DNA from 2 places in the Streptomyces sp. NPDC089799 genome. Region 2 is predicted to be linked to the other one. Evidence: riboswitches for the same ligand, from Rfam matches in the RefSeq annotation. Region 2 holds a riboswitch; the other holds the start of a gene.
The links. A riboswitch is a leader RNA that binds a small molecule or an ion and turns the genes downstream of it on or off. The one in region 2 is predicted to bind glycine.
Positions count from the first base shown of each region.

Region 1: linked by a shared signal. The riboswitch ahead of gcvT (glycine cleavage system aminomethyltransferase GcvT) and the one ahead of gcvP (aminomethyl-transferring glycine dehydrogenase) in region 2 are both predicted to bind glycine.

Region 1 covers NZ_JBFBGR010000048.1:10,788-15,693, forward strand. Annotated here, with positions in the region: gene AB0O36_RS33845 (MFS transporter) at 1-48, shown strand, start outside; gene AB0O36_RS33850 (AAA family ATPase) at 153-782, opposite strand; glycine riboswitch at 1,097-1,199, shown strand; gene gcvT (glycine cleavage system aminomethyltransferase GcvT) at 1,408-2,523, shown strand; gene gcvH (glycine cleavage system protein GcvH) at 2,603-2,980, shown strand; gene glyA (serine hydroxymethyltransferase) at 3,005-4,261, shown strand; gene AB0O36_RS33870 (L-serine ammonia-lyase) at 4,548-4,906, shown strand, end outside.
Region 2 covers NZ_JBFBGR010000016.1:158,382-163,287, reverse strand. Annotated here, with positions in the region: gene AB0O36_RS19725 (bifunctional nuclease family protein) at 1-29, shown strand, start outside; gene AB0O36_RS19720 (MerR family transcriptional regulator) at 213-863, shown strand; gene AB0O36_RS19715 (DNA polymerase IV) at 908-2,371, shown strand; gene AB0O36_RS19710 (PRC-barrel domain-containing protein) at 2,480-2,857, opposite strand; glycine riboswitch at 2,990-3,089, shown strand; gene gcvP (aminomethyl-transferring glycine dehydrogenase) at 3,289-4,906, shown strand, end outside.

The DNA of each region.
Region 1 (4,906 bases), on a different contig from region 2:
CGGGCGGCGGCGCGGTCCCGGCGTGATCCGAAGGGGACCCCCTGGTAGGCCGTCTCTTCCGGATCTTGCCTGACCCGCGCCGCCCGGCACCGCACCTCGCCGCCTCGACGGGGCACCACGTACGTCCGGTACAACAGCGCCCCGCCGACGGACTAGTCGCGGAAGGTCAGGTGGGTGAGGCGGATCGCGGCGGCGCGGTCCAGGAGGGTCGCCGAGGCGCAGCCGGCCGGGAGGCGGCCGGCTTCGGCGGCGCGGAGCAGCCGGCCGACCGCGCCGCGGTGCCGGGCGAAGGCGTACGCCGTCACGCCCCGGCCCCGGGCCGCCTGCCCCGACAGCGCCTCCGCCGGGCTGGCGTCCAGCAGGACCAGGTGGAGGGCGCGGCCGCGCCGCCGCGCGGCGCGCGCCAGCAGGCCGCGGACCCATGCCTGGGTGCCGCAGTCGTGCACCACCACGGACCGGCCGGAGCGCAGGACCCGGGCCAGGCCGGCGTAGTGCGCGATCCGGACCAGCGGGCGGTACAGCCCGTAGGGCAGCGCGGCCGGCATGCGGCGCTCCCAGCGCTCGCGGACGTCCTGCGAGTCGATGGCCGCGTCCCCCTCCGCGACCGCCCGCTTGATCAGTGTGCTCTTGCCGCCGCCGGGGAGCCCCGACACGACCACGATGTCGCCCTCGGCGAAGCCCAGGTGCGAGGGTCCGGCAGCGCGGCCCCTCAGGTCGCGTACGGCCGCCGCGGGGGCCGCGCCCTCCGCCGCCCGCGCCGGCACCCCGCGCTGGACCGGCACGCCCGCCGCCGGCGCCGCAGCGGCCGTGGCCGCCGCCGTCGCTGCCGCCGTCAGTCCGAGTCTCCGCACCGCACTCGCCTCCCCCGAATCGGGTCACCGGGATTCACCAGGAGTTCCCAGGACCCTTTCCCACTGAGTGTAAAGAGACGGTAATCCCGCAGGTCCGGTTCCGCCGCCGGCGTCCGGCCTTCGAGACCCGGGACGCGTCCGCCCCGCACACAGTTCCGGGCACAGTTCCGGGCCCGGCCGCCCATACGGCCGTATCCCGTGCAATGATGTGCGCCAACTGGACACCCAACTGCATACCGGCCGCTTGAATCCGCGCGGGAGAGTCCCGGCAGCCCCCCAGGGGGAGCCGGGCGCCGAAGGAGCAAGAACCTCCCTTGAATCTCTCAGGCCCCGTACCGCGTGGATGAGGCAGATCTGAAAAGCGAGCCGCGCTCCGCCGCGGCTCCACCCAAGGTGCAAGCCGAGCCCTGACCCGAGCGCGATCCGGTCCGTGCGTGACCGATGCGATCCCGTAGGTGACAGAGACTCTCGGCGAACCTCTCAGGTTCCGATGACAGATGGGGAGGATCGTCCTCGTCATGTCATGCCGTTGCCCTGGGACCTGGGAGCCGTACCGATGAGCAATGCCCCCCGTCTGACCGCGCTCGATGCGCTGCACCGTGAGCTCGGTGCGACCATGACCGACTTCGCGGGCTGGGACATGCCGCTGCGGTACGCCAGTGAGCGCGACGAGCACAACGCCGTCCGCACCCGGGCCGGCCTGTTCGACCTCTCCCACATGGGCGAGATCACCCTGACCGGCCCGGAGGCCGTCAAGGCCCTGGACCACGCCCTGGTCGGCAACATCTCCACGGTCGGCGTGGGCCGCGCCCGGTACACCCACATCTGCCGGGAGGACGGCGGCATCCTGGACGACCTGATCGTCTACCGCCTGGCCGAGACCGAGTACATGGTCGTCGCCAACGCCTCCAACGCCCAGATCGTGCTCGACGCGCTGACCGAGCGCGCGGCCGGCTTCAACACCGAGGTCCGCGACGACCGCGACGCGTACGCGCTGATCGCCGTCCAGGGCCCGGAGTCCCCCGGCATCCTCAAGAAGGTCACCGACGCCGACCTCGACGGCCTGAAGTACTACGCCGGCCTGCCCGGCACCGTCGCCGGCGTCCCCGCGCTGATCGCGCGCACCGGCTACACCGGCGAGGACGGCTTCGAGCTGTTCGTGAAGCCGGAGCACGCCGTGCAGCTGTGGCAGGCGCTGACCGAGGCGGGCGCCGACGCCGGCCTGGTCCCGTGCGGCCTGTCCTGCCGCGACACGCTCCGCCTGGAGGCGGGCATGCCGCTCTACGGCCACGAGCTGACCACCGCGCTGACCCCGTTCGACGCGGGCCTGGGCCGGGTCGTGAAGTTCGAGAAGGAGGGCGACTTCGTCGGCCGCGCCGCCCTGGAGGCCGCCGCCGAGCGCTCCGCGACCAAGGCCCCGCGCAAGCTCGTCGGCCTGATCGCGGAGGGCCGCCGGGTGCCCCGCGCCGGCTTCTCCGTGGTCGCGGACGGCAAGGTCATCGGCGAGGTCACCTCCGGCGCCCCCTCCCCCACCCTGGGCAAGCCGATCGCGATGGCGTACGTCGACGCGGAGCACGCCGCGCCCGGCACCTCCGGCGTCGGCGTGGACATTCGAGGTACCCATGAGGCGTACGAGGTCGTAGCCCTGCCGTTCTACAAGCGGCAGAAGTGACGATCCTCCCTACCGGGAGCCGTCTCATCCTTCAAGACCAACGTTCATCAGCACTCCCCTCATCCAGGAGAATCAGGTCATGAGCAACCCCCAGCAGCTGCGCTACACCAAGGAACACGAGTGGGTCACGGTGGTGGACGCGGACGGCGTCGCCACCGTCGGCATCACCGAGTACGCGGCCAACGCGCTCGGTGACGTCGTCTACGCCCAGCTCCCCGAGGTGGGTGACACCGTCACCGCCGGCGAGACCTGCGGCGAGCTGGAGTCCACCAAGTCGGTCAGCGACCTGTTCGCCCCGGTGACCGGTGAGGTCACCGAGGCCAACCAGGACGTCGTGGACGACCCGGCGCTCGTGAACACCGCCCCGTTCGAGGGCGGCTGGCTGTTCAAGGTCAGGATCACGGGCGGCGAGGACGACCTGATGACCGCCGACGAGTACACCGCGTTCGCGGGCTGACCTCCCACCACACCAGGGATAGAGATGTCTGTACTGAACACCCCCCTGCACGAGCTCGACCCGGACGTCGCCGCCGCCGTCGACGCCGAGCTGGAGCGCCAGCAGTCGACCCTGGAAATGATCGCGTCGGAGAACTTCGCTCCGGTCGCCGTCATGGAGGCCCAGGGTTCGGTCCTGACCAACAAGTACGCCGAGGGCTACCCGGGCCGCCGCTACTACGGCGGCTGCGAGCACGTCGACGTGATCGAGCAGATCGCCATCGACCGGATCAAGGCGCTGTTCGGCGCCGAGGCCGCGAACGTGCAGCCGCACTCGGGTGCGCAGGCCAACGCGGCCGCGATGTTCGCGCTGCTCAAGCCGGGCGACACGATCATGGGCCTGAACCTGGCCCACGGCGGTCACCTGACCCACGGCATGAAGATCAACTTCTCCGGCAAGCTCTACAACGTGGTCCCGTACCACGTCGGCGAGGACGGCCAGGTCGACATGGCCGAGGTCGAGCGCCTGGCCAAGGAGTCCAAGCCGCAGCTGATCGTGGCCGGCTGGTCCGCGTACCCGCGCCAGCTGGACTTCGCCGCGTTCCGCCGGATCGCGGACGAGGTCGGCGCGTACCTGATGGTCGACATGGCCCACTTCGCGGGCCTGGTCGCCGCGGGTCTGCACCCGAACCCGGTGCCGCACGCCCACGTGGTCACCACCACCACGCACAAGACCCTCGGCGGTCCCCGCGGTGGCGTGATCCTGTCGACGCAGGAGCTGGCCAAGAAGATCAACTCCGCGGTCTTCCCCGGTCAGCAGGGCGGTCCGCTGGAGCACGTGATCGCCGCCAAGGCGGTCTCCTTCAAGGTCGCCGCCTCGGAGGAGTTCAAGGAGCGCCAGCAGCGCACCCTGGAGGGCGCGCGGATCCTCGCCGAGCGCCTGGTCCAGGACGACGCCAAGGCGGTGGGCGTGGACGTGCTCACCGGCGGCACGGACGTGCACCTGGTCCTGGTCGACCTGCGCAACTCCGAGCTGGACGGCCAGCAGGCCGAGGACCGCCTCCACGAGGTCGGCATCACGGTCAACCGGAACGCCGTCCCGAACGACCCGCGGCCGCCGATGGTGACCTCGGGCCTGCGGATCGGCACCCCGGCCCTGGCCACCCGCGGTTTCGGCGCCGAGGACTTCCGCGAGGTCGCCGACATCATCGCCGAGGCCCTCAAGCCGTCGTACGACGTCCAGGCCCTGCGGGCCCGCGTCACCACGCTGGCCGGGAAGTACCCGCTGTACCCGTCGCTGTAACAGGCGCCGGTGGGGGGCCCGGCCGTGTACACACGGGCCGGGCCCTCCCCATACCCCGGAGTCGAGGTCTCGACGTCGAGACCTCGCAAGCCGCCGTACGAACCGGCGTAACCGGGCCGTGCACGAACTGACGTACGCTGATTAACCGGGCAAGGGCGCCCACGAGGTGCCCTTTGCCCGCAATCCCCGCAAAGTCCGCCCCTCCGTCGGCCGCCCCGCTACGCTGCGAGAGCGACTGGACGGTTCCTTCCCCGCCACCGCGGGGGTGATCCGGGAGTCCGCCACCGTGGCCATTTCCGTCTTCGATCTCTTCTCGATCGGCATCGGTCCCTCCAGCTCGCACACCGTCGGGCCGATGCGTGCCGCCCGCATGTTCGTGAACCGCCTCAAGAAGGACGGCCTGCTCGCCCAGACCGTCTCGGTCCGGGCCGAGCTGTTCGGCTCCCTGGGCGCGACCGGGCACGGCCACGGCACCCCCAAGGCCGTCCTGCTGGGCCTGGAGGGCTACTCCCCGCGCACGGTCGACGTCGAGAAGGCCGATGACGAGGTCGAGCGCATCCGGCAGAACAAGAGGCTGCGGCTGCTCGGCGCCGAGATAGGCGATGTGCACGAGATCGACTTCGACGAGCCGAACCAGCTGATCCT
Region 2 (4,906 bases):
CCGAGGACTTCGGGACCGGCAACCAGTGACGCGCCCGCTGTCGGTCCATGGCGGCGGGTGTTCCACCCCATTCGAGTAGCCTTTCCCCGATTCAGGGCACGGGAAACCACTCTCAGGGTGATTATCACTCGGCGTGCCGAGTGTGGCGATCGTTGACGCTGCCCTGGTGACTGCCTACCGTCGAGATGGCAGGTCAAGGACGGAGGGTCGGCGTGAGAGTCACGGGCGACGGTACGACCGGGGGCGTCCCCGCGCGGGGTGAGAGCGGGCCGTACCCGCTGCACGGGAGTGCGGTGGGCTCTGCGCGCCGGTCGCCGGAATGCGCGGCCGTGGCGGCGGTCGGGCCGGCCGGTGACGAGGGGCCGACCCGCGAGCAGATCGGATACCGCGGGCCGACGGCGTGTGCCGCGGCCGGGATCACGTACCGGCAGCTCGACTACTGGGCCCGGACCGGACTGGTCGAGCCCAGCGTGCGCCCGGCGTACGGCTCGGGCACCCAGCGGCTGTACAGCTTCCGTGACGTGGTCGTCCTGAAGATCGTCAAGCGCTTCCTGGACACCGGGGTCGCGCTGCAGAACATCCGTACGGCCGTGCAGCACCTGCGCGAGCGGGGTTTCGCGGACCTGGACCGGCTGACCCTGATGTGCGACGGCGCCACCGTGTACGAGTGCACCTCCCCGGACCAGGTCGTCGACCTGCTGCAGGGCGGACAGGGCATCTTCGGCATCGCGGTGGGCGTGGTCTGGCGGGACGTGGAGAACGCGCTCTCGCAGCTGCACGGGGAACGCGTGGACACGGGGGAGACCCTGGTCGGCCACAACCCGGCCGACGAGCTCGCGGCCCGCCGGAACCGGGCCGTGTGACACGTGTGACCCCGCTGTCAGTGGGGTGAGGCAGCATCGGTGGTGTGAGAGCCGCGCCGACCATCCTGCACCTGGACATGGACGCCTTCTACGCCTCTGCCGAGCAGGCGGCGAAGCCCAGCCTGCGCGGAAAGCCGGTGATCGTGGGCGGGCTCGGGCCGCGCGGGGTGGTGGCCACCGCCTCGTACGAGGCGCGGCGCTTCGGGGTGCACTCCGCGATGCCGATGGGCCAGGCTCGGCGGCTCTGCCCCAACGGCGCCTACCTCTTCCCCCGCTTCACCCTCTACCGGTCGGTCAGCGACCGGGTCATGGAGCTGCTGCGCGCCCTGTCGCCGCTGGTGGAGCCGCTCAGCCTGGACGAGGCCTTCGTGGACCTGGAGGCGGGCGGGGTCGCCTTCGACTCCGCCTCGGCGCGGGCCGTCGGCGAGCGGCTGCGGGCGGAGATCCGGGCGGCGACCGGGCTCAGCGGATCGGTGGGCCTGGCCGGGTCCAAGATGCTCGCCAAAGTGGCCTCCGAGGAGGCCAAACCCGACGGGCTGATGCTGATCGAGCCCGGTACGGAGCGGGCGCTGCTCGCGCCGATGCCGGTCCGGACCCTGCCCGGGGTGGGGCCCGCGACCGGGGAACACCTGCGCCGGGCCGGGATCACCACGGTGGGGGACCTGGCCGAGGCGGGCGAGGACGAGCTGGTGCGGATGCTAGGGCGCTCGCACGGGGTGGCGCTCCACCGGATGGCGCTGGGGCTGGACGACCGGGCGGTGGTGGCCGAGCGGGACGCCAAATCGGTCTCGGTGGAGGACACCTTCGACGTGGACCTGCACGACCGGGTCCGGATCCGGTTCGAGGTGCAGCGGCTGGCGGACCGGTGCGTGGGGCGCCTCCGGGCCTCCGGCCACTCCGGCCGCACCATCGTGCTCAAGGTGCGCCGGTACGACTTCTCGACGCTGACCCGGTCGGAGACCCTGCGCGGGCCCACCGACGACCCGGCGGTGGTCCGGGAGGCGGCCGGGCGGCTGCTCGACGGGGTGGACACCACCGGCGGGGTGCGGCTGCTCGGCGTAGGGGTGTCCGGGCTCGCGGACTACACCCAGGAGGACCTCTTCGCCCAGACACTGGCGGCTGAGCAGCCGCCGGCGGCGGAGCCGGGTGGGTCGGGAGGCGCCCCTGGGGCTTCCGGGTCGCCCGGGGCTTCCGAGGTTCCCGGTTTTCTCGGTCTTCCCGGTGTTCCCGGGATCTTCGGGGTCTCCGGGGCGCCCGTGGCGGCCGAGCCGGTTCAGGAGGCCGAGTCCCCGGCCGAGCGGCGCTGGCCGGCCGGGAGTGACGTGCGGCACGCCCTCTACGGACCCGGCTGGGTCCAGGGCAGCGGGATCGGCCGGGTCACGGTCCGCTTCGAGCAGCCCTGGTCGCCCCCGGGCCGGGTGCGCACCTTCCTGGTCGACGACCCCGAGCTGGAGCCGTCGGACCCACTGCCGCTGATCGAGCCGCCGCAGCCGGGCGACGTGGCGTAGCCGGGCGACGCGGCGTAGGCGGGTCGGCGCGGGTGTGCGGGCCGGTGTCCGGGCCGCCGCTCCAGGATCGGGGCGGACCCGCCCGGCCTTCTTCGCGCCGGACAGGCCTTAGCCCTCGTCGCCCGCCAGCCGGCCGAAGTCCTTGTCCATGCCGTTCCGGAAGTCGCCGGGCAGGGACACGTCCAGGCCGTAGTGGTGGTAGAGCTGGAGCTCCTGTTCGGGGGAGAGGTGACGGCCGACCCCGAAGTCCGGTGCCTCCTTGATCAAGGCCCGTTCGAACGGGACCCGGAGGGTGTCGTTCACCAGCTCGCTGGGTTCCAGCGGGACGAACGCGTCCCGGCTGAACAGGCCCGTGCGGACGGCCGCCCACTCCGGGACGCCGGTCGCGTCGTCGAGGTAGACCTCGTCGACGGTGCCGATCTTGACGCCGTTGCGGTCGAACGCCTTGCGGCCGATCAGGCTGCGCGGATCGATGTCGGTCTGCACGGTCCCTCCATATGGTCGCAACTCCTCCGTAAGGACAACGAAAGGGCATATTCCGGGAGGGGGCCACTCGGGGCCGCGGGAGGGAGCCACGGCACGCCCGGGAACGGCGCTGGTAGGGTGGGTGACGGCTGTCGACCCCGTGCGGGAGAGTCCTCCGACCGAGCCGGGACGGAGGCGCCGAAGGAGCAAATCCTCCCCGGAATCTCTCAGGCAGACGTACCGCATGGACGAGGCCACTCTGGAAAGAAGGGTGTGCGTCGGGACCGCAGTGCCGACACCCACCCTCACCGACGGTGAAAGCCGGCCTCCCGGGCGACCCCCGGAAGCCGGTGAAGCTCTCAGGTTGAGATGACAGAGGGGGAGGCCGTCCGGGTGCCCGCCGTGGTACCCCTCGCAGGTCGCGCAGACCAGCAACCAGGAGGCCTCCGTACATGACCGCCAACCGCATTCCGCTCTCCCAGCTGGAGCGAGGCATCCCCTTCGAAGAGCGCCACATCGGCCCCGACGCCGAGGCCCAGGCGAAGATGCTCGCCCAGGTCGGCTACGGCTCCCTCGATGAGCTGACGGCCGCCGCGGTACCGGATGTGATCAAGAGCGCGGGCGCCCTGAACCTGCCTTCCGCGCGTACCGAGGCCGAGGTCCTTGCCGAGCTCCGCACCCTCGCCGACAGCAACCAGGTGCTGCGTCCGATGATCGGTCTCGGCTACTACGGGACCTTCACCCCGCCCGTGATCCTGCGCAACGTGATGGAAAACCCCGCCTGGTACACGGCGTACACGCCGTACCAGCCGGAGATCTCGCAGGGCCGTCTGGAGGCGCTGCTCAACTTCCAGACCGTGGTCGCCGAGCTGACCGGTCTGCCCACCTCCGGCGCCTCCCTCCTCGACGAGGGCACCGCCGCCGCCGAGGCGATGACGCTCGCCCGCCGGGTCGGCAAGGTCAAGGGCGGGGTCTTCCTCGTCGACGCCGACACCCTGCCGCAGACCATCGCCGTGATCGAGACCCGCGCCGAGCCGCTCGGCATCGAGGTCGTCGTCGCCGACCTGACGGACGGCATCCCGGCGGAGATCGCCGAGCGCGGCGTCTTCGGCGTAGTCCTCCAGTACCCGGGTGCCTCCGGTGCCGTCCGCGAGATCAAGGCCGTCATCGACCAGGCCCACGGGCTCGGCGCGATCGTCACCGTCGCCGCCGACCTGCTGGCCCTGACCCTGCTGACCTCCCCGGGCGCCCTGGGCGCGGACATCGCGGTCGGCACCACCCAGCGCTTCGGCGTCCCGATGGGCTTCGGCGGCCCGCACGCCGGCTACATGGCCGTCCAGGACAAGCACGCCCGCTCGCTGCCCGGCCGCCTGGTCGGTGTCTCCGTCGACGCCGACGGGAACCGCGCGTACCGCCTGGCCCTGCAGACCCGCGAGCAGCACATCCGCCGCGAGAAGGCCACCAGCAACATCTGCACCGCGCAGGTGCTGCTTGCCGTCATGGCCGGCATGTACGCCGTCTACCACGGCCCGGACGGCCTGAAGACCATCGCCCGCCGCACCCACCGGTACGCCGCCCTGCTCGCGGCCGGCCTCACCGCCGGCGGGGTCGAGCTGGTCCACGGCTCGTTCTTCGACACGATCACCGCGCACGTCCCGGGCAAGGCCGACGAGGTCGTCGCCGCCGCCCGTGAGGCCGGCGTCAACCTGTACCGCGTCGACGCCGACCGCGTCTCCGTCTCCTGTGACGAGACCACGCTGCGCGCCGACATCGAGGCAGTCTGGGGCGCCTTCGGCGTCACCGCCGACATCGAGGCGCTCGACGGCACCGCCGCCGACGCGCTGCCCGAGGGCCTGCTGCGCTCGGACGCGTACCTGACCCACCCGGTCTTCCACCAGCACCACTCCGAGACCGCGATGCTGCGCTACCTGCGCAAGCTCTCGGACAAGGACTACGCGCTGGACCGCGGCATGATCCCGCTGGGCTCCTGCACCATGAAGCTCAACGCGACCACCGAGATGGAGTCGGTGACCTGGCCCGAGTTCGGCCAGCTGCACCCCTTCGCGCCGA